DNA from 4 places in the Paenibacillus sp. ALE2 genome. Region 3 is predicted to be linked to each of the others. Evidence: predicted binding sites of a transcription regulator. Region 3 holds the regulator's gene; each other region holds the start of a gene.

Region 1 (7,656 bases), 160 kb from region 3:
GGAGAGCAGGAGATTATTTGGTCAGTAAATCCGTCACATCCCATTGCAGAAGGGATAGACGCCAAAATTCTCTTAGAGCAGGAAGAGATGTATGGAGAGTTCTTTGATATTCCTGCGCCGGATGAACTGGTCTTTATCAGTAACTTTGAAGGCGGCGAAGTATTTAGAACTGGATGCACCTTCCATCGAGGCAGTGGTAAAATATTTTATTTCAGACCAGGGCATGAAACCTATCCAACTTATTACCAACCTGATATTTTGAAGGTCATTGCTAACAGCATCCGTTGGGCTTCTCCGACAAGTAATAAAAAACCAATATATGGTAGGAGTGAACCAGTAAGGCCTCTTGGTGGAGTGTTGGTATAGTTACAATTATCATATTATGATAAATTCTATAAAGAACAGATTTACAGGCGGAACCTCTGGGATTCCGCCTTTTTGTATTTAACGAATTAGACATATACCTGCCGCATTGGTTTGTTGTATAATCAGTTTTGGTCATGGCAACTTTATCATCACAGGTAATTAAATTTAAGAAAGTGTTTTCTTTCGGGATAAAGTATGCTAAAATGATATATACTAACAAAAGGAAAGCTTTATCAAACCGAAATGCAAAAGAAGGTGAAAAATTTGGAGAGTCAACCGCAATTTACAAAAATGTGTCCGCGCTTTGAAACCGCCTTTTCATGTCTAGGTAAGCGCTGGAATGGATTGATTATTCAATCCATGATGAGCGGTCCCAAGCGGTTTAAGGATATTTCCAATCTGATTCCCACAATGAGTGACAAAATGTTATCAGAGCGGATGAAGGATCTGGAAAATGAAGGGATTCTTACACGCCATGTATATCCGGAAACTCCTGTCCGCATTGAATATGAGCTAACCACCAAAGGTCGTGCACTTCAGCCGGTTATGGAGCAGATTCAATTTTGGGCTGAGGAATGGATTAGATGATCACCAAACTCATTAAGTGTTTTTCATAGCAAAACAGCCTTTTCCTAGGAAAAAGGCTGTTTTTTTATTTTGTGATAGGCAGTACGGCTTAATAGCTTTTAGCACGGCCTGCTACTGAGAATACTCCGGCTGTTGTACGGCGGGGGACACGGGATTGAATATCCAGTGCGGCTGTACGAAATGTGCCTAAGCACGAGTGGCAAAGTCTTCCTGCATAAATGGGAGAACGGCAAGACTCGCAAGGATAATCAAGCTGACTGTATGTGGAGGGAAATTTGCCTGCTCTTACCCAATCTGTGAGCAAATCCATAGGTGTGCCAGTCACATCACTGAGTTGGCGGGTATGAGTAGAAGGATGCCTCCATAGATAGTTAGAACAGCGGTCAAAGAATATATTTTCTTCTTGAATACAAGTGCTACACAGGTTTCTAAGATTTTGACGGAAAATGGAACCGCATTTTGGGTAATTCGAAGTATGTATCTCCATAGAAACCAGTCCTTTGTATCGGAATATAGTAGTATTTTAAAATTTATTAGTTACATATTACTATGACTTTATACCTATATCAATCTTTATTTAAAGAAATTGCTGATCTTTGAGTATATGCTGGCATCGAGATTGACATTACTCTATTACTTATGTATTATAACTTACATAAAGTTACTATATGAATAAAATAAACTGTATACGATAAGGAGATTTTAATGATACCATCTTTATTTTTAGCCCACGGATCACCTATGCTTGCTATTGAACAGACGGACTATACTGCATTTTTAGAGCAGTTGTCCTAAGGCGATTGTTATCTTTACAGCTCACTGGGAGACACAAATGTTAACGATTAGTTCAATGGATGACATATACGATACAATTTATGATTTTGGAGGCTTTCCACCGGAACTGTACGAAGTGAAATATCCAGCACATGGTTCTGTTGAACTAGCTAATAAGTTGAAAAAGTTATATGAACAAAACGGCATCGATGTACAAACTGATCGGGTGAGGGGACTGGATCATGGTTCCTGGACATTGTTGCATCGTATGTATCCTGAGGCAGACATTCCGGTAGTTCAGATTTCCGTAAATCCGTACCTCTCGCCCAAAGCACAATTTGCCATTGGTGAAGTGCTGCGTGAGTTGGGAGAACAAGATATTCTGGTCATTGGCAGTGGCGTGACTGTCCATAATCTGCGTATTGTCAAATGGGGAGAAACGAAAACGGAACGTTGGGCAATTGATTTTGATGACTGGATTATCGAAAAAGTGCAAAGCGGAGATATAGAAGCTTTAGATCACTATGAAAGCGAAGCGCCGTATGCTCGTCAGGCTGTACCTAGAGCAGAACACTTTGTACCGTTGTTTATTGCAATGGGTAGTGGCGACCCTGCAAACAAAGCTAAGGTCATCCATAGAAGCTATGAGATGGGAAATTTAAGTTATCTATGTTTGCAGTTTTAAAGTGGGTAGGCAGAAGAAGGTCGAGTTATGTGCTTTGTTACTGTCCCGTCCGTTCTCTAAAAAATGGGGAGTGGAATAAAATTAGGGAGTGTTATAAGCTAATAATGGCTTACAGCACTCCCTTTTACATTAAAAAAATTTATTATATCCGGCAAATCTCACGTGGGCACAATTCACAATGACATACACCTTGCAGCATTTCCAAATCCTTGACAACAATCATACCATTATCGTATTCGACTGCATTTTTCTTACGCAGATCACTGAGCATCCGATTTACACTTTCCCGGGTAGCACCGATCATATTTGATAAGTCAGTATGAGTAATCTTTTTATGAATCAGAATATAGTCGCCGTGAGGCTCACCATAGGTGTTGCATAGTCGGATGAGTGTGGAACATAGAGCGCCAGGCTTGCCGTACATCATCAAATCGCGGAACTTGGTCTGGGTAATGCGGTGATGCGATCCCATCCATTTCATAAAGTCAATCGCAAAATCACAATGCTGACAAATAAGCAACTCCAAATCTGTATGATCGATTACGCCAATATCACTGTCCTCCAGAACCTCAGCAGAAAAGGAATGCTTAGTGCCGAAGAAAGGATCAGCTTGACCAACAAGATCGCCGCTTTGATACATATATAGAATAAGTTCCTTACCCTCATCCGTAGTTTTGGTCACTTTTACGCGTCCGCGCTTAATATAAAACAGCTTATCCGCTGTATCTCCTTCCCAGAACAGATGCGAACTTTCTGGCATAACTCGATCTTTCATCATCACTTGCAGCCGGTTGAAGCTGGCCTCCGAGAAGCAACAGGTGTTGCCGCGGGCTTCCATTACATTTGTAGGGTTTCTCATCGTCCATTTCCCCTTTGTATCCTATGTTATTTTATCTGCAACTTGATCAATTCAAATTCATTATATACCTGTGCAATGCGTTTTTGGGGCAAGATGAGGGGGTAAAAGTGGCAGAATTCCAAACTTTGTGATTTAATTCACTTCATAAAATAAAATTTTAAATAGATTGTGAAAAAAATCACAAAATATCTTAGAAAGCTGTGTTACGATCAGTGCGTGAACAAGAGATAGTACACGAGATAACAGGAGGATGAGGGAAATGGCTGTTAAAAACGAGGTTATCCAAAAAGAGCAAAGCGCAGAGCAGTATATTCAAACGCTGATTGACCGGGCGAACCGGGCACAGCAAGCTTTCATGAGTATGAATCAGGAGCAGATTGACGAAATCGTACAAGCTATGGCACTCGCAGGGATGGATAAGCACATGCACCTCGCGAAGTTGGCTGTTGAAGAAACAGGACGCGGTGTGTACGAGGACAAAATCACCAAAAACATGTTTGCAACAGAATATGTCTACCATAGCATCAAAAATGAGAAAACCGTCGGTGTCATTGAAGACAATGACTTTGATAGTTTTCAAAAGATAGCTGAACCAGTCGGTATTATCATGGGGATTACTCCAGTAACAAACCCAACTTCGACTACGATGTTCAAAGCGTTAATTGCCATTAAAACACGTAACCCAATCATTTTCGGCTTCCATCCATCTGCTCAATCGTGTAGTGCGGAAGCAGCCCGCGTCTTGCTTGAAGCAGCTGTTAAACATGGTGCTCCAGCGGATTGTATTCAATGGATTGAAGCACCTTCGATGGATAAAACAAATGTACTGATGAACCACTCTGATGTAGCGTTGATTTTGGCAACTGGTGGATCAGGCATGGTTAAGGCAGCTTATAGCTGTGGTAAACCTGCACTTGGCGTAGGTCCTGGTAACGTACCTTGCTTTATTGAGAAAACAGCCGATATCAAACAGGCCGTGAACGACCTTATCCTTTCTAAATCTTTTGATAACGGTATGATTTGTGCTTCGGAACAAGCTGTAATTATTGAAGAGCCTATCTTCGAGCAAGTGAAGAAATTGATGATTGCTAATGGTTGCTACTTTGTAAATAAAGAAGAGGCAGCTAAGCTCACTCAAGGAGCTATGAATGTAGAAAAATGTGCAGTGAACCCGGCCATTGTCGGCCAGTCTGCTGTAAAAATCGCTGAAATGAGCGGTATTACAGTACCGGCAGGAACCAAAATTTTGGTCGCTGAAATTGAAGGAGTAGGAACCAAATTCCCATTATCTGCGGAAAAATTGAGTCCGGTATTGGCTTGCTACAAAGTAAAAAATGCAGAGCAAGGTATCCAACGTGCTGCTGAAGTCGTAGAGTTCGGCGGTATGGGTCACTCGTCAGCTATCCATTCGCAAGATGAGGATGTTATTGCTCGCTTCGCAGACCGTTTGCAAACAGGACGTATCATTGTAAATGCACCTTCCACACATGGCGCAATCGGTGATATTTACAACACCAACCTTCCTTCGTTGACACTTGGTTGCGGTTCGTACGGTCGTAACTCGACTTCGTCGAACGTATCTGCAGTTAACTTGATTAATGTGAAAAGGGTGGCGAAACGGACGGTGAATATGCAATGGTTCAAAGTACCTTCCAAAATCTATTTTGAAAAAAATTCGACACAGTATCTTGCTAAAATGCCTGATATCACACGTGTAGCCATTATCACTGACCCTATGATGGTGAAACTCGGATATGTGGACCGTGTCATCCATTATTTGCACCAGCGTCAAACACCGGTTGCTATTGAAGTGTTCTCCGAAGTAGAGCCAGATCCATCGACAGTTACGGTAGAGCGCGGTACTGAAATGATGAGACGTTTCCAACCGGATTGCATCATCGCACTCGGCGGCGGTTCGCCAATGGATGCTGCTAAAGGCATGTGGATGTTCTATGAATATCCGGATACTGATTTCAATAACTTGAAACAAAAATTCATGGATATCCGTAAACGGATTTACAAGTACCCACGTCTGGGTCAAAAAGCACAATTTGTGGCTATCCCTACAACTTCGGGTACAGGTTCGGAAGTTACATCGTTTGCAGTTATTACGGACAAAAACCTGGGCAACACGAAGTACCCGCTGGCTGACTATGAGTTGACTCCTGATGTGGCAATTATTGACCCTGTGTTTGTATATTCGCTGCCTAAAACTGCTGTAGCCGATACAGGTATGGACGTTCTGACCCATGCTATCGAGGCTTATGTGTCTGTAATGGCCAATGATTATACAGATGGTCTGGCAATTAAAGCTATTCAACTGGTATTCCAATACCTGGAGCAATCGGCTCTGACTGCTGATAAGCTGGCTCGCGAAAAAATGCATAATGCTTCTACACTTGCAGGTATGGCGTTTGCTAATGCATTCTTGGGGATTAACCATAGTCTCGCACATAAATGGGGCGGACAATACCATACAGCGCATGGCCGCACGAATGCTATCTTGCTGCCGCACGTTATTCGCTACAATGCGAAAAAACCGACAAAATTTGCATCGTTCCCTAAATATTCGCACTTTGTTGCAGATGAGCGCTATGCAGAAATCGCACGCATACTGGGACTGCCTGCACGTACCACTGAAGAAGGGGTTAACAGCTTAATTGACGCGATCCGTAAGTTGAACAAAACACTCGGTATCGAGGAATCGTTCCAACAACTTGGTTTCGATCCAAAAGACTTTGAATCACGTGTAGATTATTTGGCTGACCGCGCTTTTGAGGATCAATGTACAACTGCAAATCCAAAGCTGCCGCTGGTTACTGAATTGGCTGATGTATACCGTAATGCCTTCTACGGACGCTTTGATCAATAATATAATAGTATGAAGAGGCTTGTAACTAAGCATTTTCCTATACAATACCAATGCAGGCTCTCTATATAGAGAGCCTCTTGGTTTGGGAAGGGAGGTGAACGGCAAGGCTAGAGGTATATGCGTGAAGCTAGGGAAAATAAAGTGACAAAAATCACTCATATTGTGATTTTTGTCACATACTACACTCTATCATTATTCTACAATAAGAGTGTAAGAAAGGTCCCGACACTGAGCGTAAGGCATCGGTGAAAAGGCCGGGCTCAAGAAATAGTTTAAACGTGAAAAAAATCACAAGTCCGGAAGACCAAACAATTTGGAGGGATTTACATGTCGGTGATTGAGAGAGAATTACAAGAGCAACAATCTGGCTGGAGAGGTTTTAAAAAAGGAAAATGGACTAAAGAAGTTAACGTCAACGATTTTATTGAAACAAATATCTCACCTTATGTGGGCAATGAAGAATTTTTGGTTGGTCCTACCGCCAATACAACTGCATTGTGGGAAATTGTATCTGATCTTACTAAAAAAGAGTTGGCAAACGGCGGCGTTCTTGATGTAGACGTAAATACGCCATCCACCATTATTTCACATAAACCAGGCTATTTGGACAAGGACAAAGAACAAGTTGTCGGCGTACAAACAGATGCTCCATTCAAACGTTCTTTGCAGCCGTTTGGTGGAATTCGGATGATGATCGATGCTTGTAAAGCCTATGGTTTTGAAGTGCCACAAAGCATTGTTGACATTTTCACTCATATTCGTAAAACACACAACCAAGGTGTATTTGACGCTTATACAGATGAAATGAGAGCAGCTCGTAAAGCTGGCATCATTACTGGTCTGCCAGATGCATACGGTCGTGGTCGTATAATCGGTGACTATCGTCGCGTAGCTCTGTATGGTGCAGACTTCTTGATCCAAGATAAAAAACTTCAATTGAAAAGCCTTGAAGTTGATTCCATGGAAGAAGACGTAATCCGTCTGCGTGAAGAAATTTCTGAACAAATTCGTGCTTTGAATGAATTGAAACAAATGGCTGCTGAGCACGGTTTTGATATTTCTAAACCAGCTAACAATGCAAAAGAAGCTTTCCAATGGGTATATTTTGGATATCTTGCAGCGATTAAAGAACAAAATGGTGCAGCAATGTCCTTGGGACGTGTATCTTCATTCCTTGATATTTATACTCAACGTGATCTTGAGGAAGGTGCGATGAACGAAGAACAAGCTCAGGAACTGGTCGATCATTTTGTTATGAAACTGCGTATTGTTAAGTTCCTGCGTACACCTGACTACAACGAACTGTTCAGTGGTGACCCAACTTGGGTAACAGAATCCATTGGTGGTATGTCTGTCACTGGAGAAACTCGTGTTACCAAAAACAGCTTCCGCTTCTTACACACACTGTACAACTTAGGACCTGCTCCAGAACCTAACTTGACTGTACTGTGGTCAGAAAAACTGCCTGAGGGCTTTAAAAAATATTGTGCAAAAGTTTCTATTGAAACTAGC
Region 2 (7,656 bases), 870 kb from region 3:
TTCCGACTGAAGGGCATGGCCGGACACACTATCCGGGGCGAGATGTTTGGTTTGGATCGAAGCAGACTGCAAATGGTTGGAGGTGACGGATTCCGGAGCAAGATGATTCGCCTCCACTGCCTCAACAGCCAGATGGTTGCTTAGCACTGCTTTATCTGTAATATGCCATGGCTGCACAGAACGAGCAGACAGCTTGGAGGAAGTGACACTGCCCTCAGCTAACTTAGGCGCAGTAATTGCCAAATCATTAATTTTATCCGTAGCCACACTTTCCGGCGATAGTTTCAACGAAGTAACGGCATGATCCTGCAAATGGTGGGAGTATACCGCACCGCTGGCCAAATGCGCGGTTTGAACAGCGCCTTCGCCTAGTATGTCTGCGGTAACGGACTGTTCCTGCAACGCCGCGGTTCCGACACTATCTTCCCCAAGATGCTTGCTCTGTACAGAGCTCTGGGCCAGATGAGTTGAGTCCACCGCTTGAGCCTGTAACGCCTTTCCGCCCACACTATTGTCGGCAAGGTGGTTTTCACGGATGACTCCCGTTGCAATGTGTACGTGGGTAACGGCTTGAGACGCAATTTTATTTCCGGTTACCGCCCCTGTGCTAATTTTAGTTTCTATAACCGCCTCGTCAGCGATTTTGTCAGACTTAATAGCGCTCGAAGCAATGTGATTTTCCTTGATAGCCTGATTCGCCACATGGTGATCCAGAACTGCACCCTTCCCTATTTTCTCGCTTGTCACAGCCCCGAAATGCAAATGTTGCTCCGTAACCGCCTCTGATGCGATATGATCCTTCCGAATAATTTCGGATTGAAGATGCACGGAAGAAACTGCCTCTGGAGAAATTTGGGGTCCTTGTATGGCTGCTGTTGCAATATGTCTGGTAAGTACCGCCTCATCGGCAATTTTGTGTGGGAGAATGCTCTGATCCGATATTTTGGATGAAGTGACGGATTGATCGACAATTTGCAATGAGCCTACAGACTGATCTGCCAGTTTATTGGACTGAATACTCCGATCCGCGATATGCCTTGCTGTCACTTGGCCCGTTCCAAGCTGCTCTTCCCCGATGGAGCCGGGACTGAGATGCTTTCTTTCAATCGCTCCTGCCTGAATGTGCGTACTGGTGACTGCCTCAGACTCCAGATGACGTCCGCTGACAACGCCTTCCTCCAATTGTTCTCGGCCTACAATACCGTTGGACAGCTGCTTGCGATTAATCGAACCCGGAGCTAGATGCCGGGCAAGAACGGCATGCTCGGTCAGGTGTGCGCTCTCAATGCTGCCTGCCTGGATTTTAGCTCCATCCACAGCCCCATCCCGCAGTTTGGAGGTGGTCACAGACTGATCACCCAGCTTGGAGCTATCAACAGCTTCATTCGCCAAATTGTTCGATTGAATCGTACCGCTGCGAATTTTATCTGAGGTGACCGACTGATCTTGAAGCATATCTGAAGACACGATCCATTGCTTGAAGTGACGACTCTCAATCGAGCCATTGGCAATATGATCGCCGCTAATAATTTTATCCGCCAGCTTTTCTGGAGTGATGCTGCCATCCCGAAGTTTTTCACCACTAATAGAGCGATCCTGCAATTTACTGCCTGCCACTGATGCGTCCGACAGATGCTCGACCGTAATGGAGTCGGGAGCAATCTTCGAAGCAGTCACAGCACCGTCAGCTATTTTAATGGTATGAACAGCATAATCTGCTAAAGATTCCGTTTGAATACTCTCTTGTTTCAGCTTGCTGGAATCTATGGAAGCGGGAGCGATCTTCTCACCCGTCACAGCGAGATCACTCAAATCGTCTGTATAGATGAAAGCATTGTTTACATGTGGAGCCTTCTTATTGTTCAAAATTTCTTCCACATCAATTGGATCTGGTTCTGGTTCTGGCTCTGGTTCAGGTTCCGGTTCCGGCTCCGGTTCTGGATCTAGTTCTAGCTCTGGTTCTAGCTCTGGCAGTGGAGGTTCTTCCATCAAAGCTGGAGTCTCCTCTACATCTGCAACCTCAATCTCTTTCTCTTGCAGAGCCTCGACTTCAGGCTCGACAACTGTCTGTAGCTCCGACTCCTCTGTAGTTGGGGGAGGCGGAGAAGCAACTTGATGAAGTCTTGCTTCTGTCTCCCTCTCCGCAGGCAGTGGCTTTGAGCGTTGTATCATACTTAACTCATTCATATCCGGGTCAATTACACGATAGAGCGGCTTTTTGTTTCTGTTGGTTTTGCGGCTCTTGTTCTTCAAGCAGCTCTCTCCCTTCTCATGTTTATCGTTACAGCATCATATGCAGACTCTTAGGCACTTGCCACCCTGTACAGGGATTCACTTTTGGGTAAAAAGGATACTTACTGAAATCCACGTTTGAAAAAAAATTGTTAAAAGTTAAAATAGTAAGGGTGAAGATTGCTACAAGAAGAGAGGAATTACAATAACATGATTATCAAACCAAGAACACGTGGCTTTATCTGCACCACTGCTCATCCGGTGGGCTGTGCCCAACATGTTCAGGAGCAAATTGACTATGTACTAGCCCGTCCTGCTATCCACGGACCTCGTAATGTGCTTGTGATCGGGGCATCTGCCGGATATGGGTTGGCTTCTCGAATTACGGCCGCTTTCGGTGCGCGTGCCAATACAATTGGTGTATATCGTCCTAGCAATGCTACGGCTACACGCACAGCATCAGCAGGCTGGTACAATTCTGCTGCATTTGAAAAAGCCGCTCAGGAAGCTGGGCTTAAATCTTTAAGCGTGACAGGAGACGCCTTCTCGGATGAAGTCAAAGCCAAAACGGTGGAAGCCATTCGTGAAGAACTGGGACAAGTCGATCTGGTGGTTTACAGTGTTGCTTCAGGTCGCCGTACCCATCCCCGCACAGGCGAAACGTCTAATTCCGTGCTCAAACCTATTGGTGAGCCCTATACGAATAAGACCGTTAACTTTCACACCGGTGAAGTCAGCAGCGTGACGCTCGAACCGGCTACAGAAGAAGAAGTACAGGGGACTGTAGAGGTTATGGGTGGTGAGGATTGGAAATTGTGGATTGACGCTTTGCGTGCAGGCGGTGTACTCGCTGATAACGCCACTACCTTCTCTTTTTCGTATATCGGTTCAGATATTACCCAAGCCATCTACAGAGAAGGCAGTATCGGAAGCGCAAAAGATCATCTGGAGGCGACAGCACGCCAACTGAACGACCAGCTGAAAACGACAGGTGGACGCGCCTTCGTCGCAGTCACCAAAGGACTCGTTACCCAATCCAGCTCGGCCATCCCTGTCGTTCCTCTGTATATTTCCGCTTTGTATAAGGTGATGAAGGAGAAAGGGCTGCATGAGGGGTGCATAGAACAGAGCTACCGCCTATTTGCCGAGCGTCTGTACGCCCCAGAAACTGCTGTAGATGAAGAGGGTCGTATTCGCATTGATGATTGGGAATTGCGCGAGGATGTGCAGGCAGAAGTTGCGAACATATGGGAGGAACTGACGACCCAAAATATCTATGAATTATCCGATCTTGAAGGATATCGTCGCGAATTTTTCCAGCTGTTCGGCTTTGAATTCGAAGGTGTAGACTATGATACTGATATTGATCCCATCGTAAATATTCCTAACGTGCGCTAAGTCTTTTAGTGCCGCCATTCGTTTAGAAAAACATAAAAAAAGCTGTCTCTGGCAGAAGAACATTTCGTTCTGCATAGGGACAGCTTTTGTTTTTTAATTAAAAGGAACACTTGTGTCTGTTTTAATCTACAACATGGCGCAAACATTGCAATTTTAAAATTGTTTTGATATTGTACAAGTAGGCATAGCAAAATCCCTCTTCTTACCAAGAGGGTACACACAGCTGGACAAGTCCTACCTTGACTGACTGTGATTGTATTTGCTCAGCCCATCACATTCCTATAAGGAGGTGAACAATATGGCAAAAGACGTTCTGTGCGAAGTCAACTCATGCACGTACTGGGCTCAGGATAATAAATGCAGCGCAAGCTCCATTTATATCGTAAGCAACAAGCCTGCGAACACTCACACGTCCGAAGAAACAGACTGCAAAACCTTTGAAGCAAAGTAGACCTTAGTTTTCAAGCCAAACCATAGCTTTATCATGAAGGAGCCCCTGCCAGGGTTCCTTCTTTCTTATGATTCTAACAAGAATGATAATTATTATCAAGTTCTTTTTGAGCTATATTATAGAAAATACTACCCGCTCCTATACATTCACTTCCTTGAAGTTTTTCGACTTCGCTTAAGACAAAAAAAGAAGCGTCACCCTGAACGAGTCGCTTCTTGTGCTTGACCTTTTGTAATTGTTCCTGCTTGGTCGGCTTCATTCGCGTGTGCTGTGAAATCTCGCCATAATGATCATTCGTTTTGCGGCTCTGTGCCGCGCAATAGATCCCGGCGCGTTTCGCCTTGCTTAACGCTTTTTGTGTTTGAGTACGTGCCATACAGCTTCACTCTCCTTGATTGGACTCCCTCTATCATAGCATCCAATAGGCAAATCGTGAATGGTTGGTCTGACTCAAGCATTCTTTAATTCATTAAATGTCTGAAAAAATATCCGAGTCGCCACTGGAAGCCGCCACAACAAAAACAATAACCAAGAAAATGATAATCAATGCATAAATTAGTGTGCCGATAATACTACATACCAGTCCAGCAATAGCCATGCCTCTGCCTTGCTCACCATGACGATTAATTTCCTTCAGGGAAAGACTGGACAAAATAATACCTACAATTCCGATGATCAACCCAAGATAGGGAATGACAACAGATAAAATCCCGAGCACCATCGACGCAACAGCTTTACTATTTGTAGGTGGAACTACTGGGGGCTGGTTAAATGGGGCGTTATAATCGTTCGGCTCCTGAAAGGGATCGGAAGATCGAGGCTCCTTGTACAAGTCACTCATCTGTTTAATTCAACTCCAATAATTATAATAACAATATATAAGTTCTAGGGTACCACAATCTTACAAATGAGGACAGTACTTATTTCAATTTTTCAAATTAGAACGTTAACAAGTAGCAGCATAGCATCTTAGCACTTTTTGAGATAACCGGGCATACAGTATTGTACCTATTACAGATAAATTGCGCTCCATGAGAGCATCCTGCCAAGGAGGACGGAGCTATGTTATATCGTGGAACATCCCGCAGAAAGGGCTCGCCTCACCAACGTTTACATGCAGAGACACTTCGGAAAATATCCGCCGCCATGCTGCCATTTTACAAAGCTATTGCAACCCGACGTGCTTTTGCCGTCCAATGGTCACGAGCTGTCGTTCAGGGTAATTTGGATCGGATGAAATCCCTTCTCTGCTCAGTAGCGCCATTTGCCGCCAAGCAAGGCTTAGGCACAAATGGGATCGGCTACTTTGTTTCCTTTTTAGCTCAGCCACCAATGCTTTATTATACGAACGGTACGACGATTCCACCTGGGATGGTGCAGTTTACATTTGAACCGAAGGTTCATCGCGCCATTGCCAAAGCCGTTTTTCCGCTGTATCGCGAATTGGCACGCAATGAATGCTTTGCTTCTGCCTTAGCCAAAGCGATCAACAGGCAAGACCAGCGTGCAGTTCAGGTAATGATCCGTAGTTTAATTCCATCCTCTGCGCTAAAATCTGTAGACATTGAGGATAATGGATTTGCATTGCTCTTTAAGTATCCCTTTAGTAAATATCCCTATCGCAATCTACTCTTTCAGGAGTTCACTTAAAAAGGTCGCTACAAGCGTACTTGCTTAAGTTCTTCAATGAGCTCTTTTCCCATTTGTATAGCCATGTCTGTCAACACTCGGATTTCGTCCTTGGTTGCATGATCCAAATGCGTCCCGCAGCAAATGGCGAAGTTACCCGCAAACTCTTTACGCAAGCGAACTGCAATTTCTTCAGTAATATAAAATTCCTTGTGGTTTTGCAATTGCACGGTTTGAATCGGCTCAAGCCTAGCCCCTGCTGTAATCGTCCCCAAGTGAGGCTGATCACCGCCTGATATGAGCACAACGATATCTTCTCCCATAAAATAGGCATCGAGTACAAGACGGATACGTCCGCTTTCTTTTTCCAAATGAATCATATGATCCTCTCCTGCTAAAAAATATTATTGTGAAACGATTCACTTTATAGAGTACTATTCATTGTATCGCTTCCTAAACTGTTGGACAAATTAAAAAAGGCCCACAGCAGCCTCTATTAACAGTGGCTTGCTGTGGGCCTGCATTGCATTCTAAAAAATCTTCTATCCCCTGCTCTTACTTGCTGTTAACGGATCGTGATGGTGTGCACTGCCTTACCGTTTGCGCCGTCATTATCCGTCACTGTTAGTTCCACGGTATACGTTCCGGCTGTGGTGAATTTATGCTTCACTTTCGAACCAACCGCCGTATCGCCATCGCCAAAATTCCAACTGTAGCTGACGATCTCACCATCTGCATCACGGGAGGCTTTGGCGTTAAATTGTACATTTTTGTTCTTCTTGGCTGAGTCATTCGCCTGGATAATAGCTACCGGCTTTTCATTCGATGTAGGTGGATTCGGACCAGGCCCCTCTCCTCCACCATGGGTTACATACAATCTTCCCGGCGCCTCCGTTTCCACTTCATTCCCCGCCGCATCCCTTACCCGGATCACGATGACTCCGCCTTCCAGGTTCAGAGAAGATGAAGTGAGATAAATACCTTCATAGTGACCTGATGAAGTTTCATTTAATGGAATTTCATTACGGGCCAAAGTGGACAGGTTAAAGGGCAACTCCACATGGAAGGATGCCTCCAAACCAGATGCACTGTCAAAAGATACCCGTATCGGCTGCCCTGGAGTGATACGTACATCCTCAGCAGGACTAATATTTTCAAGTTTTGGCAGCGCTGTATCGACATACACCGAGCGTGTAACACTCGTTTCGTTTTCGGCAAGATCTTTGGCCGTTACCGTAATTTGGTTTTCACCTTCGTTGATAAGCAAACGTTTGTTAAAGCTGCCGTCGCTTCCGAATTCAGCAGGCTCGCCGTTAATCGTCAATTCACTAAGGAACTCGTCATACACCGTACCGGTTACACTGACCACACCTGCGTTCGTACGTGCTCCCTCACCAGGCGAAGTCAGGATCAGACCCGGTTTAGTCTGATCGAGCGTTACAACCACCGGCTCGGAACGATCCGTTACTTTGCCGTATACCGCCGCTTGAACACTTAGCGGATTAGCACCTGGCTGAAGATCGACCGACAAACTGAATTGACGATCCTTCACTTTCGTTGTGCCAGCCAGCTCTTTGCCGTTAAAGAGCTGAATATCAGCTCCTTCTGCCGGAGAAGTTCCTGTTACGGTAATCGTATCCTCCTGCGTATACGTTGCCTTCGTAGGAGTTGTAATCGTTGGAGCGTTGACCGGATATCTGACGATCGCCCGGATCATGTAGTTCCCTTCCTCTTCAGGGGATTGGCTCCATGTGCCGCTTACACCTTGCCAGCTGCGAAGCGCATTGGGGCTGTTTTCATCTGTAGCAAGGCCCGGCGACTGTGTGCCTACCGCAGACTGTGTATATACAATATAGAAATCGCCTTGAACCGTCACCGGCTCTGGAAGCTGTACCGTCGTCCATTGTGTCTCATCCCGTACAGCTGTTCCGTCGAATGGACCAGCC
Region 3 (7,656 bases):
TAGTCTAGTTTTTCTGGTGTCTGCTCTACTAGCAGCACATCGATTCCTTTGGACGCAAGCATTTCAGAAATACCTTGTCCCATGGTGCCGCCGCCAATGACGCCGATTTTTTTAAATTGCATGGTTCTTAACTCCACCCTTTCCTGGTCACTCTCATATATTGTATCCTTCTTTGTCGAAAAATACATGTTTATGTCCCAATAGATAATAATATCTTAGCACGGACTAAAAGTAAAAAAAAATAACCAGCATAAAAAATTATGCTGGTAATAAAGCATTTTCACTAAATTGACATCTAAATTGATCTCCGGACAGCGTTTCTTCCTTCATCAAGATGTCAAGAGAATTGTCGAACACAGGACGATGCTTTTCCAACAACTCCAAAGTGCGGTTATGCAGGTCATTCATAATCTCGCCATTTTCCCGCATGAGTTCCTCTTTTGTAACCATTTCCATGTTAATAATCCCAAGAGAAGTCAAACCGGAAGTCATCATCGTATGAACGATGTTCAGTGCCTGCTCAAAATCATTACTTGAACCAGTACTTCGACCGCCGTAGTACATTTCTTCTGCTGTAGCCCCTGCGAGCGAGATCATAATTTGCTCCTCCAGGTACTGCTTGGTATATAAATAATGCTCTTGCTGTGGGTTGTGACGCACGTAACCGAGCGCTTTCCCACGCGGGCTGAGCGCTACTTGACTTACACTACCGGGACGGACGATTTCAGCCATAATAGCATGTCCCAGCTCGTGAATCGCTACACGTTTTTTCTCTTCGAATGTCGATTCTCGGTCTGTTTTCTCACCCATCATCACCTTGTCAATCGCCATGGACAGATGACTTTGCGCAATCATTTGCTGATCCTGTCTCATTGCATAGATGGCTGCTTCATTCATGACGCTCTCCAACTGTGCACCGGAAAAACCGTAAGACTCCTCTGCAATTTTGTCCAAATTAGCATCTTCCTGGATCGGTTTGTTTTTGGCATGAATTTTAAGGATATGAAGACGGCCCTTCTTATCAGGCAAGTCTACTTGAATATGACGGTCAAAACGTCCTGGACGCGTTAAGGCGCTGTCCAGCATTTCTTTACGGTTTGTTGCCGCAATGAGCAATATCCGCGGCGTATCTGCCGAATAAATGCCATCCATTTCTGTCAGCAACTGATTCAAAGTCTGATCATATTCTCGTTGCTGTCCACCCTCACGCTTACCGCCAATAACATCAATCTCGTCAATAAAAATGATTGCATTTTCTTTCTTTTCCTTGGCTGCACGAGTGCGAGCCTCCCTAAACAACTCACGGACACGACCTGCACCAACACCTACGTACATTTCAACAAATTCACTGCCTGAAGCTGCAACAAACACTGAATTGGTATAGTGTGCAGCTGCTTTCGCCATCAGCGTTTTCCCTGTTCCCGGAGGGCCTGTAAGCAAAACGCCTTTCAATGGACGAATGCCAAACTTGGAAATTTCATCATGACGATTCAAAAAATCCAAGGCTTCACGCAATTCCTGTTTAGCGCTTTCTTGTCCACCAATTTCCTCAAAAGTCAGCTTGTCCGGACCATTTTTTTTACGTTTGCGCTCTTGCCCGGCACCTACGGCCAAGCCGCCACGAGCATGCATGAGCATTAACAAGCCACTGAGCATCACGCCCGCAACAAGAAGAGGGATAATGTTCACCCCAATAAAAACGAGAAATATAATGGCCACCGGCACAATACCGATTAATATTTCCTTGATCCATCTAGGCATTAGGCCATACCCCCATTTGCTGAGATTGACGTGGCAAAACGATAAACTTCGTCGCATTGCCTTCGCTGAGTCGGATATAGACATTGTTCGAATCCATATCGGTATCAGCCTTGATACCTGTCTTTTTCTTTTTCATCTGCTCAACTGTAGATGAAATTTGAGTATACTTTTTATTTTCCATCGCTTCGGCTACAGGAAACATAGCCTCAGACCACCATTGATTCAGTGCTGAATTGGAACGATCTGCGATATCCAGCTTAATGGTGCGGCTGCCAATGATGGATTGCCCTTTTTGCTTAACCACATCGACTAATCCGGCCACATCCGCCTGCGGTTTGAGATCTAGTTTCAATACCACCTGATCCTGTTTAATATCTATTTGAGCGCTTGTCACGCCTGGATATTGAGATACCAGTTTTTCCAGAGGACTTTGCATTGTAACCTGACGGTAAATGAACCATCCTCCAAACATTAACAAGGCTGCCAAAACGGCCGCCACAACAATAGGAACTGCACGCAATTTCAAACAACATCCTCCTCTCAAAATGTAAAACCCAGAAGAAACGGGACGAATGTCAACAAACAACCAAATTGCATGATCTTATAATGATCAGCAACTCATTTTTCTATCATTTTTGTCTATCACTTATAAAATATAGTATATCATAACGTAAATCTAATATCGAAGGCAATGTGTGGAGGAGTTGTGATAAGGCAAAAAAATGCTTCCTGGCTTTTAGTCCAGCTTTGCGGAGCAATAAGTAAAAAGACGCAAATACGAATTAGATCGTATTTGCGTCTTTTTTTATTACTTTCAATCATTCCAAGCTATATAGACTGAGTATTAAAGTTATTTGGAGTGGCCCATGGTTGTCAGCCAGCGGAGTGGAACACTTGAATCTGCAGAAGCGAAGCGATCGTAAGATCAAATAGACTACGCAGCGCTCCTAACGCTCTTGGGTACTCCCAAGCCACCAATCCACACTCTTAACATGGTGCTAGTAATTAGGCAAAGTATACTTTATCCCCGTCGATGCTCCATCTGAGAAACGGTAAAAGGTATAGTTGTGATGGCTTTCATCATCGTAAAACAGTTGCCATACATATTCGCCATTGAACACACTCGGTTGGAGCCTTACAATTTTTGCATTTGGAAGTTGCTGCTGAATTATCGCTGTCATTTTTTGCTCGTCGACTCCGTTTTTCATCAGCTCGGTATGAACACCGCTTGGATCTGCGGCAGGTATGTTAGGTTTCCCCTCCATTTTTTGAAAAGGAACCCACACCATTATATTTTCATTCTGTGCGTTTTTTCCTTGAACTACCCAATATATCTGATCCCACACAGACTTCCATGTCTGAGTCGTGCTAACCAGACCACCTGATTGCTTGGCCTTCATGATAGCGGCATTTTTCTCAGCCACCTGGTCTTGAGTAACATACGAATAATACCAGAAAATGCTGACCAGGATCAGTATTACGGCCAAAATGGCGACCGCTATCCATTTCTTCTTATTTTTCAAACCTGTGCTTCCTCTCTAAGGGGATGTGACACCTAAATTAGCGCGACAGCAGCCCTTCAAAGGCGGCTTGTGCCTCATGTTTGATACGTTCCTCGTCCATCGTCAAGCATTCGCCATTTTTCACAACCTGACGGCCGTCTACCCACACATGAGCCACGTCTTTGGCACTTGCAGAGTATACGGCATGAGAAATAAGATCTGTACGCGGCAAGAAATGGGCCTGATCCAGATCTAGCGCGATAAAGTCAGCCTTATTGCCTGCTGCCAGCGCTCCTACCTCTTTTAAACCAATCGACTTTGCACCATACTCTGTTGCCAGACGTAGTGCTTCATTTGCAGGAACTGCCGTTGGGTCGCCAGATACTCCCTTGTGAATGAGTGCTGCCAGACGCATTTCCTCGAACATATCCAAGTTATTATTGCTGGCAGGACCATCTGTTCCGAGTGAAACAGTAACTCCTGCACGCAGCAATTCAGGCACTCTAGCTACACCACTTGCCAGCTTCAAGTTGCTGCCTGGATTATGCGATACCGCCACACCTCGTTCCGCTAACAAAGCTATTTCTTCGTCGTTCAAGTGAACGCCGTGGGCAACAAGTGAAGGACGGGAGAAAAAGCCAAGCTTATCTAAGTGTGCAACTGGACGCAAGCCGTAGTCGCGTACGTTTTGTTCAACTTCGGCGATCGTCTCGGACATGTGCGTATGCAATGGTAAATCGAGATCATGTGCTGCTTGAACAAATTTCTCAATAAACGCAGGCGGGCATGTGTATGGGGCATGAGGAGACATCATTGTTGTGATACGTCCGTCTGCTTTTCCATGCCAGTTACGCGCAAAAGTCACGGCCTCAGCTAGCTTGATCCGCTGTTCTTCTTCTGAACAGAGTCCAATGGCTCCACGCATCAAGCTTGCACGAATGCCCGACTCTTCAGCTACACGAGCCACCTCATCCATATGATCGTACATATCCAGGAAAGTCGTGGTTCCACCTTTCAGCATTTCCAGCACTGACAAAGAAGTTCCCCAGTACACATCCGTAGATGTAAACTTGGCTTCCATAGGCCACATTTTTTCCTGAAGCCACACTTGAAGTGCCAAATCATCTCCATACCCTCGCAGCAGAGACATCGCCGCATGACCATGAGTATTGATCAGACCAGGTAAAAACAATAACCCCTTGCCGTCGATTGCTTCTGTCTCTTCCTCACCCGCAGGCAAAGTCTCGCCAATGTAAGTAATACGGCTATCCTCCACAATCATAAAACCATGGATTACCCCAGCCTCGGGTCCATTCACGGCAAACGAGCCGTTTTTAATCATCCATTTATTCACTGTCATATTGTGCTTCTTCCTTTCCGTCCTCCAGATAATAAGCGAGGCTAAGCAAATCAGTTGTAAAGTCTGTGGCATGTATCCGAATGTTAGCCGGTGCCTTGAGAATGATAGGTGCAAAGTTCAAAATCGCTCCAATTCCACTCTCAATCAGCCTATCAGCTACGTGCTGTGCCTCAAAATCAGGTACAGTAATAATCCCGATTCGTATATTTTTTTCTTTCACAGTCGCTTCCAGTTCATCCATCGGCTGTACGACCAAAGTATTGATTCTGGTCCCAACCTTATCCGGGAACGCATCAAAAACCGCCACAATCTTCATATTGTCTTTTAAATAAGCATTATAGTTCGATAGGGCTTGACCCAGATTACCTGCTCCGACCAATACTACATTAATTTGCTGGTCGATTTTCAGGATATGGCGTATTTTCTCGATTAGATAAGAAACATCGTAACCGATGCCCTTCCGACCAAAATCGCCAAAATAGGCAAGATCTTTACGAATTTGGGCCGGATTCAAATCTAACCTCTGTCCCAGCTCTTGAGAAGAGACCGTAGCCACCTCCCGTTTGTGCAGTGCATTCAGATAACGTAAATATACGGGTAATCTCCGTACGACAGCCTCTGAAATTTTATCTGATTTCATACTTGCTCCCCCTAATTGTAACGGACTTTAAGTGTCCGTCCGTTGTGCCTCTGTCTCCGGGGCGGATTGGAGCCATTCAGCGATGCGGGGCACCATTTGCTCCGATGGCATATGCTCCATTTTTGGTCCCGGTAACGAGTACAAAAAGTGCTTTCCATAATAGGATTCGATCACACGCGTATCGTAAACGATGACGACTCCGTGGTCGCTCGCTGTACGTACCAATCGCCCAAATCCCTGTTTGAAGCGAATAACTGCTTGTGGTACAGACAGCTTCATAAATGGATTCTTCTTCTGCTGCTGGAGCAACTCGCTTTTAGCCTCCAGTAACGGGTGGTTGGGCGGTTGAAACGGCAAGCGAACGATAGCCAGACAAGTCAAAGCTTTCCCTGGAATATCGACGCCTTCCCAGAAGCTACTGGTTCCCAGCAATACAGAAGCTTTCGCTTCCTGAAAACGGCGGGTTAGCTTGCTGCGACTCCCACTGTCCACACCTTGTCCTAACACGGTAATATCGCTGGACGCTAACGCCTCTTTGAGCGGCTCATACACTTGCCGGAGCATCCGATAGGAAGTAAACAGAACGAGCATTCTCCCCCGCGTCGCCTGGGCAGTCGCTCCTAGAGAGCTAACGAGCATCTCTACAAAATGTGCATCTCCTACACTGCCCTTCACACTCGGAAAATCTCGCGGAATGACCAGCAACACCTGATCCCTATAATTAAAGGGTGATGGGAGCTGTGACGTCATTAATCGTCCTTGATCTGCGGCCTCCTGCAAACCGAGTTGATCGGTCATGTACTGAAACGATTTATCTACCGATAAAGTAGCAGATGTCAGAATAATACTTCTTTTTTTGTCAAAAAACATTTCTTTCAACTGGCGGCTCACATCGACGGGCACCGCATAAAATTGCAATGATTTACTACGGAATTGTCCACTCGCTTCAAGCCAATATACGGTTGTTTCATCATCGAGTCGTATAAAGAAGCGCAAATTTTCCCTAATCCCCGCCAAATCCTTAAGCAGACCCGTGATATCTGTAATGAGACTATCCGCCGCATAATCGTCATGTTCTTCCTTGACATCCAGCATCAGCTTGTCGCCCTTGCGCAAAATTTCGCTCAATGTTACATAAAGCTGATTTTCCAATGCCGCCGCCTGATCCCACTTTGCAGGCTTGGCTGACGGTTTGAGACGCGAAGAAAATTGCCCCGTTTCACCTGGTGTGGCATCAGTTCGCTCCGGCAACATGCCAAACAGCTTATCGCTTAGTAAGTCCCAAGTTTCCTTAACCTCTAACACAAGTGGGTACAACTGATCAATGACCGAGGCCCATTCCGTCGACTTCTCATGCCCCGACTTTGCCAACTGCTGACGTAACGAAGGCAATTGCCCATTCTTGCTGTCCTTGAACAATCGAGTCAGCGTATGCACGAGTGTGAAATATTTCATATGCATGCCCAGGTGCTTACCAGCTACTTCCTCTAGATGATGTGCCTCATCAATCACCAAGTGTTCATAGCTAGGCAGCAGCTGATGACTTGCTTTGACGTCGGTGAACAGCTTGGAGTGATTCGTTATAACCACATCCGCTGTTCCTGCTTCATGACGTGCACGATGATAGTAGCATTTGCGGAACCATGGACAAGAACGACCAAGACAGGACTCGGAATCACTAGCAACCGTTTCCCAAAAATCCCCTCCACGATTGCTCAGGTTTAGTTCCTCGTCATCACCGGTTTCTGTCAGAGTCAGCCAGACAATCATTTGAGCCGCTGTAATCAAGTCTTCCTTTGGTGTCGCGAAGTCTCTTCTGTTTATTTTATGTTCAAACTTACGCAGACACAAATAATGCCCCCGTCCCTTAAAGATGGCAGCCCGGAACGGGAAGGGAATCACTTTTGTCAGCATCGGAATATCACGCTCTCGCAATTGCTCCTGCAGATTAATGGTATGCGTGCTTACGGTGACCCTCTGCCCATATTTTACACTGTGATACAGTGACGGAAGCAAATAGCCCAGGGACTTCCCTGTTCCTGTACCCGCCTCAATCAACAAATGCTTATCTTGACTCAGGGCTTGATTTACACCCTCAATCATTTGTATCTGCGCCTCGCGCTCCTCATATTGGCTCAAGGATGAACGCAAATTGTCCCGTACATCATCCATATACTCCTCAAAGGAAACGCCTGACAGTGGATTCGGATCATCTTCTCTGCGTGGAGCAGTCAGTTCAGTCCAATCTTCCACTTTAAGCGCAAGCTGACGAAAAAACTGATGTTTCTCCAAATCCTGAATAGGATCTAGCTCTTTCTCTTCTCGTATGCCATCAAGAAACCAACCCAGGTCGCTGTCTTCCTCTGCGAACAAATCGCTAAGCCGCTGTATCG
Region 4 (7,656 bases), 2.0 Mb from region 3:
TTGGCTATTTTGCCGCAGAATCCGACGGCACCGGAAGGATTGACCGTGACGGAACTGGTATCATACGGACGTTTTCCCTATCAAAAAGGTTTTGGTTCCATGAAAGCGGACGATCGCAAAATGGTAGAGTGGGCCATCCAAGTAACAGGAATGAGCGAATTTCACGATCGTCCGATTGATCAGCTTTCTGGGGGGCAGCGTCAGCGTGCCTGGATTGCTATGGCGCTTGCACAAGATACGGATATATTGTTTTTGGATGAGCCGACTACATTTTTGGATATGGCGCATCAACTGGAAGTGCTGCATCTGCTAGAGTATCTGAATACTTCGGCAGAACGCACCATTGTTATGGTCGTGCACGACTTGAACCACGCAGCCCGCTATGCTCAGCATATGATTGCGATCAAAAAAGGGAAAGCGAAGGCGGTAGGAGCCCCGACGGAGGTTATGACCCCAGATGTGCTGCGTGAGGTGTTCGGGATTGAGGCGGATATTGTTACTGATCCTCGTACGGGGGTACCACTCTGTCTTCCGTATGCTTTGGCTGGTCAGCCTGCGGTAAGCCAAGCAGTAAAGGGAATGAATGTAGAAGAGAAACAAACGGTGGGTTCTGTTGCCGAGCGGCGTGATGCTAGACCACAAGTAGCAGCAAGAGGTTAGAGGGTGCGCCAAGTGGCAGCATCACGGTAAGGTTTTGTGAATATTGGCATGTCCGTCACGTTTTGGGTAAAATAGGTTGAGAACCTAAACCAAGCGACACGAAGGAGGATGCTATATGTCTGTCTATTCATATAATGCCGTAACACCAGCCAATCAGGAGGTTTCTCTGGAAACTTACACAGGTAAAGTGCTGGTTATTGCGAATACCGCTAGTAAGTGCGGACTTACCCCGCAATATGGGGATTTGCAAAAGCTTTATGACGAATATAAGGATCGGGGACTCGTTGTTTTAGGCTTCCCTTGCAACCAGTTTGGCGGTCAGGAGCCGGGCAGCAGCGAGGAAGCGGCTGAATTTTGCCAATTGAATTACGGGGTTAATTTCCCGGTATTCGCTAAAGTGGATGTGAACGGACCAGATACAGCCCCTCTGTTTGAATATCTGAAGAAGCAACAGCCTGGAGAACAGGAAGATGGTACAATTCAGTGGAATTTTACAAAATTCATTGTGAATCGTGAAGGTGTGCCTGTGGGACGCTTTGAGCCCAAGGAGTCACCAGAAGCGATGAAAACTGCCATTGAGCAGTTATTATAATAGCTTCGTGTAATTCCAAAGTATATGTGTAAACAAGGTCTGATTTCCGCTTGTCTTAGGGGAAACGGACCTTTTTTTATTCCCTACATACGCATTTGCCTAAAGATTGACGTATCGTGTGAAAGTCTGTTCCAGGAGCATAATCAAGAGGCAGGTAGGGAAAACTGAATGGAGCAAAAAAGATTTCAGCAAACGGCTGAGTTCAGATATCCTTGCCTTTTAAAATGTGGACAAATTGTGAATATCATAAAAAGCTATTGTAATGTGAAAAATATCACACTATAATAAGCACATGAAGTGAAATAAATCACAAGAAGTAACGAGTTATATAAGTGAAAGTATTCACAATTATTATACATTTTATGCCCACACACCAAGGAGGAATTCAACATGAAAGTAGCAGTTATCGGATGTACACACGCAGGTACGGCAGCCATAGTCAACACAGCTAAATGTTATCCAGATGCCGAAATTACGGTCTATGAGCGTAATGACAATATTTCATTTTTATCTTGTGGTATTGCACTGTATGTAGGTGGTGTCGTCAAAGATCCGCACGGATTGTTTTATTCGTCCCCAGATCAACTGGCTGATATGGGTGTAGTGACCAAGATGCTTCATGAGGTAACGAGTGTAGATACAGCGGGCAAGACGCTGCATGCACGTAATCTCCAAACCGGTGAGGAATTTACGGATACATTTGATAAATTGATTGTGACTACTGGATCGTGGCCAATTATTCCGAAGCTGGAAGGCATTGAACTTGATCATATTTTGCTCTGCAAAAACTATAATCATTCGAATGAAATCATAGAGAAAGCCCAGCACGTACAGAACATTACTGTCGTGGGAGCTGGATACATTGGTGTTGAGCTGGTAGAAGCTTTTCAAATGAACGGTAAGAACGTAACGCTGATCGACAGTGCTGATCGTATATTGAATAAGTATTTAGACCATGAGTATACAGACCGGATTGAGAATTCCCTGAGAGAACATGGCATTAAGCTGGTACTTGGCGAGACAGTAAGTCGTTTTGAGGGGACTAACGGTAAAGTAAGTAAGGTCGTGACCTCCAAAGGAGAATATGAAACAGAGCTTGTTATACTCTGTATCGGTTTCCGACCTCAAACGGATCTGCTCAAAGGTCAGGTAGATATGTTGCCTAACGGTGCGATCATTGTGGACAATTATATGCAAAGTAGCTGCCCAGACGTGTTTGCAGCAGGCGACAGTTGTGCAATTCGTTATAATCCGACTGGCAAAACAGCTTATATCCCATTGGCGACCAATGCGGTTCGTATGGGTACGCTGGTGGCGCGTAATCTGGTACAACCTACCATTGCCTACATGGGAACACAAGGAACCTCGGGTATCAAAATTTACGAAGATAATATTGCGGGAACAGGAATGACGGAAGCCGCAGCAACGGACGAGGGGATGACTGTAGAAGCTGTAACCATTGAGGACAGCTACCGTCCTGAGTTTATGCCGACTTCTGAAAAGGTGTTGCTGAAGGTTGTATATGAGCAGGAGACACGGAGAATTGTTGGGGCACAAATTATGTCGAAGGTCGATTTGACGCAATCCATTAACACCCTGTCTGTAGCCATTCAAAATCATATGACCATTGATCAGTTGGCCTTTGTCGATTTCTTCTTCCAGCCGCACTATAACAAGCCTTGGAATTTCCTGAACGCGGCAGGTTTGCAGGCATTGCCTACAATATCCGAACGGAACCCAGTTACTGTATAATCCGATTTGTCTGTGACATTGTTCATAAGTTTGTCAACAATCTGAAAGCGTACGGATGAATCCTTATAGTACAATATAGAGAGCATAAGGATTAGGGGGAGAAGTAGATAATGGGTTTGTTTTATATCCTTTTTCTTGTAGTTGTCGCAGCCATCGGTCTGGGCGGAGTACTTTGGTTCTTGAAAGCCGTTGAAAAGGAAGAATATAATTAAATGTAAAGCGCATAGCAGCGCAGTAGCAGTAGATGTAATAAAATAGAAAGACAGTCCTTTTTCGAGGGCTGTTTTTTTTATAGTTGAGAAAGTGATTTTTTTCACAAACAAAATCACTGATTTTAAATAAAATATGAAAGAAGAATATTTTGTTTAAAAGATATTAAAGGAGCGGGGGCAGATGGCAAGCTATAAACCGGGGCAAATTGCCGAAAAGACGGTGGAAACAGGAGTGGCCAAGGCGAACAACCCGTGGACTGTGGCGGTGGTATTGGGATTTTTGGCAGGTGCATTTATTGCACTCGGGTTTTTGCTGGATATACGCGTTATTGCAAGTGCACCTAAAGAATGGGGAAGCATTGCTACCTTTATTGGAGCTGCGGTGTTCCCTGTAGGTCTGGTGTTAGTTTTGATAGCTGGTGGGGAATTGCTGACCGGCAATATGATGGCAGTCCCTTTGGCGAGATGGGCAGGGCGAATTAAGACAGGGGCCATGCTTCGTAATTTGGCAATTATTACGCTCAGTAATTTTGCAGGTGCATTATTTGTTGCGTTTTTCTTTGGGCATGTTCTAGGCTTGACCGAAACGGGTCCTTACCTGGATAAAGTGGTGGATATGGCAGGACATAAGCTGCATGAAAGCTTTTTGCAGTCTTTTATATCAGGTATAGGATGTAACTGGCTCGTAGCACTGGCTGTATGGATGGCATATAGCACAGACTCTATCGGCGGCAAAATTATGGGAATTTGGTTCCCGACCATGGCCTTTGTTGCTATTGGATTCCAGCACGTTGTTGCCAATATGTTTCTCATTCCGGCGGCTATATTTGCAGGTCATTTTTCGTGGGCAGAGTATGTTATGAATTTTATTCCGGTCTGGTTGGGGAATTTGGTAGGAGGCAGTCTGTTTGTGGCTGGAGCCTACTGGCTGGCCTATCTGAAAAAAACTCAAGCCAACACACATTCCGTGAATGAACCTCAAACTACTTCTTCAGTTACATCCAAGCCGTTGAGTGATCATGCATAATCACGTTACTTTATGAAGCAATAAACAAAGCAAATCCGCCATGACAGGCCCGGGGGAACGAAACCTGTCATGGCGGATTTTTTTGGGAGTGGTCCATGATTTGGCATGGAGGATGAGTGTGCTCTCGTCCATAATGCCTTGATCTCTTTTACCCTGGGTATGTAATGATGAAACAGAATGATAAAAAAATAATTTTACTTTTTAAAATCCGTTTTGCTCTATGCAGCAGACGGATTTTTTTATATTTTGGAGAGCTACTGTGTGGTAAAATCCTTCTCTTGCCATAGGCCAAAGCTGTAGATATGATAAGAACAGTGTAATTTTTGGAAACGGTAACGGAAAGGAGCATTTAACCATGGATCATCGCAATAGCGCGCCTCTTGAGGCCACACTTCAACAAAATCTACAAAGAGGACAGCGGATGACGGAGCAGCAGAATGGTATTTTTCCGGCTGTATGCCCGTTGGATTGCCCGGATACGTGTGGGCTCCTGCTTCACAAGGAAGATGGAAAGATAGTCAAGGTGACTGGTAATCCGGATCATCCCATTACCAAAGGGGCTATATGCAACAAAGTCCGCAATATGACCGAGCGCGTATATGATCCGGATCGGGTGCTTTATCCGTTGAAGCGTGTAGGTGCCAAAGGGGAAGGGAAATTTGAACGAATTAGCTGGGAGGAAGCGGTCGATACCATTACAGGTCGGTTCAAGGAGCTGATACGTACGGATGGACCGGAATCCATACTCCCCTACAGCTTTTATGGCAATATGGGCGTATTGAGTGTGGATGGAATGGATCGTCGCTTTTTCAATGCACTAGGTTCAAGCCAGCTGGATCAGACGATTTGTAGCGTGGCTGGGAATGAAGGCTGGGCATCCGTTATGGGGTTTAAGGGCGGCACGAGCCCGGAGGATACAGAAGATGCAGATCTCATTATTGTATGGGGTGGAAATGTCATTAGCACCAACATGCATCAGGTCGTATTGGCTGAGAAAGCACGTAAAAAAGGTGCTAAGGTGGTCGTAATTGATGTTCATCGCAACCGGACGGCGCAATGGGCGGATTGGTTCATTCCATTATATCCGGGTACGGATACGGCGCTTGCGCTGGGGGTTATGCATGTACTGTTTGATCAGGGACTGACAGACGACGAATTTTTACATCGCTATACTGTAGGTCACGAGGAACTGCGCGAGCATGTTAAGACCTATACACCAGAGCGGGTTTCGCGGATTACCGGCGTGCCGAAAGAGGATATTATCCGTTTGGCGGAAATGTATGGAAAGGCGCGAGCGGCCTATATCAATATTGGAAATGGGCTTCAGCATCATGATAATGGCGGTATGAACGTACGCGCAGTTACATGCTTGCCTGCACTCACTGGACAATGGTTGAAGCACGGCGGAGGAGCGTCGCGCTCCAATGGCGCTTATGCCAAGATTAACAGCGCCCATTTGGAGCGTCCTGATCTGCGACAGAACCCGGATGCCCGGGTGATCAACATGAACCGGATTGGAGAGGCGCTGCTACAAAAGGAACAGCCGATTAAGGCGTTATTCGTATATTGTAGTAATCCAGTAGTTGTAGCACCCGATTCGCAACGGGTAACGGAGGGATTTGAACGAGAGGATCTGTTTACGGTTGTTCATGACCTGTTCCTTACCGATACGGCCTGCTATGCAGATATTGTGCTGCCTGCTGCGTCTTCTTTTGAAGGAACAGATCTATACAAATCGTACTGGCACCACTATATCCAGATGCAGAAGCCTGTTATTGATCCGCTAGGGGAAAGCAAAAGCAATTATGAGCTATTTAGCCTGCTCGGACAGGCAATGGGCTTTGATGAAGCTGCCTTTACGGAAAGTGAAGAGGATATGATCGCAGGAGCGCTTGATAATCCAACGAACCCTTATCTCAATGGTGTAACCTTGGATGCCTTAATAAAGTCGCCTTTTGTAAAGCTCGATATGACGCCAAAGGCTACTTATTTGGAGCGTTTAACTACGCCTTCAGGCAAGATAGAGTTGTATTCGGAAAAGATGAAACAAGCAGGTCTGCCTGCATTGCCCTCCTATGTACCGCTGGTCGAAGGGTATGACGGAGAGCATCGGCCGCAAGCGGATGATCGTTTTCCATTGATGTTTGTTTCACCGCCAAACCATAATTTTTTGAATTCTACATTTGCTAATTTGCCCAAACATCAGCGCTTGGAACGGGAGCCCTTGCTGCAAATTCACCCGGAGGATGCTCAGGCAAGAGACATCGCAGATGGTGATCCGGTTACCGTCTGGAATGACAGGGGAATGTATGAATTGAAAGCCAAGGTCACCGATCTGATGCTGCCCGGCACGGTGATTAGCCAAGGATTATGGTGGAAAGGCAAAGGACGCAGACAGCGCGCCAATGCGTTAACCTCTGACCGGCTGTCGGATATGGGGCAGGGGGCTACTTTTTTCTCAACGGTGGTGAATGTGAAGCACCAATGAGAAACTGCCTTTCATGGCGCCAGGTGCAAAAGGAGAAGCAAAACATATGAAATGGTTGGAGTCTTATCCGAAAGAAGTAAAAGTATTTCTCATTGCCAGCCTGATTAATTCCGCTGGAAGTTCCCTCATGTGGCCGCTCGTTAGCATGTATGTATTTGACGAACTGAACCGTAGTATGGAAGATGCGGGGATTGCAATTTTAGTGCAGTCTTTAGGCGGAATTTTTGGTCAAGTGCTGGGCGGAGCCCTTTATCATCGTATTGGAGCCAAGCAACTGATTGTCGGCTCACTGGCCATGAATGCGTTGGGACTTCTCTCGCTTCCATTTACCAGTGGTCATTGGGTGGCTTTTGTCATCATGATGGGCTTTATCGGCTTTTTTAATGTGGTATCTGTGCCTGCGATTCAGGCCTTTGTAGGTTTTCGTTTTGCTGACCGACGTGGAGAGCTGTTTAATATCATTTATGTCGCGAACAATATTGGGGTGGCACTCGGAACGGGACTGAGCGGCGTTCTGGCCGACCTTTCCTATCAGCTCAGCTTTGTGATGAACGGGGTGACTTCTGCGGTATTTGCTGGATTCTTCTGGTCTTATCTAAGCAGGGTAGATCGGGAAGAGGGAGAAGTCCAGCTCAGCAAGTCTGTGATGAAAAAAGAAGAAATACCCGCTCGGTTGCTGTTTTGTGATACCAGGCTGTATCTCTTTGTGGGGTTAGGCTCGCTTTTTTTATGGTTTGGCAATTCGATCTGGAATACGGGAGTCTCTCCCCATATTATTGAACAGGGCTTGCCTAAAACGATGTATGGATTATTATGGACGTTGAATGGTATTCTCATTTTTGCCGCACAACCTATTATTTTCTGGATCAAACGGCTGTACGCTCATCACGCTTCTGCGCAAATGACATGGGCTGGAGGATTTTAT

Evidence for each region. The regulator Rex, encoded in region 3, represses fermentation and respiration genes when NADH is low (regulators of the CRP and FNR family bind a similar motif). The targets are predictions, from matches to a motif close to TTGTGAAATATTTCACAA.
Region 1: a site for Rex is predicted at 3,439-3,456, ahead of adhE (bifunctional acetaldehyde-CoA/alcohol dehydrogenase). Genes of this name have one in related genera too.
Region 2: a site for Rex is predicted at 6,118-6,135, ahead of lpdD (prenylated flavin chaperone LpdD). Genes of this name have one in related genera too.
Region 4: a site for Rex is predicted at 3,306-3,323, ahead of ACXHJ1_RS08835 (formate/nitrite transporter family protein). Genes of this name have one in related genera too.

Annotation. Positions count from the first base shown of each region.
Region 1 is NZ_CM134213.1:3,889,403-3,897,058, forward strand. Features, by position in the region: gene ACXHJ1_RS16890 (ThuA domain-containing protein) at 1-366, shown strand, start outside; gene ACXHJ1_RS16895 (winged helix-turn-helix transcriptional regulator) at 610-954, shown strand; partial or broken gene ACXHJ1_RS16900 (DODA-type extradiol aromatic ring-opening family dioxygenase) at 1,660-2,413, shown strand; gene ACXHJ1_RS16905 (Crp/Fnr family transcriptional regulator) at 2,556-3,272, opposite strand; gene adhE (bifunctional acetaldehyde-CoA/alcohol dehydrogenase) at 3,532-6,144, shown strand; gene pflB (formate C-acetyltransferase) at 6,472-7,656, shown strand, end outside.
Region 2 is NZ_CM134213.1:3,180,795-3,188,450, reverse strand. Features, by position in the region: gene ACXHJ1_RS13925 (WIAG-tail domain) at 1-2,253, opposite strand, end outside; gene fabV (enoyl-ACP reductase FabV) at 2,443-3,630, shown strand; gene ACXHJ1_RS13915 (DUF1540 domain-containing protein) at 3,929-4,081, shown strand; gene ACXHJ1_RS13910 (hypothetical protein) at 4,155-4,457, opposite strand; gene ACXHJ1_RS13905 (DUF4190 domain-containing protein) at 4,551-4,922, opposite strand; gene ACXHJ1_RS13900 (hypothetical protein) at 5,144-5,731, shown strand; gene lpdD (prenylated flavin chaperone LpdD) at 5,740-6,090, opposite strand; gene ACXHJ1_RS13890 (S8 family serine peptidase) at 6,276-7,656, opposite strand, start outside.
Region 3 is NZ_CM134213.1:4,048,958-4,056,613, reverse strand. Features, by position in the region: gene ACXHJ1_RS17750 (3-hydroxyacyl-CoA dehydrogenase family protein) at 1-122, opposite strand, end outside; gene ACXHJ1_RS17745 (AAA family ATPase) at 259-1,761, opposite strand; gene ACXHJ1_RS17740 (hypothetical protein) at 1,754-2,287, opposite strand; gene ACXHJ1_RS17735 (cell wall elongation regulator TseB-like domain-containing protein) at 2,760-3,284, opposite strand; gene ACXHJ1_RS17730 (amidohydrolase) at 3,322-4,623, opposite strand; gene ACXHJ1_RS17725 (redox-sensing transcriptional repressor Rex) at 4,610-5,263, opposite strand; gene dinG (ATP-dependent DNA helicase DinG) at 5,291-7,656, opposite strand, start outside.
Region 4 is NZ_CM134213.1:2,023,436-2,031,091, forward strand. Features, by position in the region: gene ACXHJ1_RS08820 (ABC transporter ATP-binding protein) at 1-660, shown strand, start outside; gene ACXHJ1_RS08825 (glutathione peroxidase) at 776-1,252, shown strand; gene ACXHJ1_RS08830 (FAD-dependent oxidoreductase) at 1,643-3,004, shown strand; gene ACXHJ1_RS08835 (formate/nitrite transporter family protein) at 3,398-4,243, shown strand; gene ACXHJ1_RS08840 (molybdopterin-containing oxidoreductase family protein) at 4,599-6,731, shown strand; gene ACXHJ1_RS08845 (MFS transporter) at 6,778-7,656, shown strand, end outside.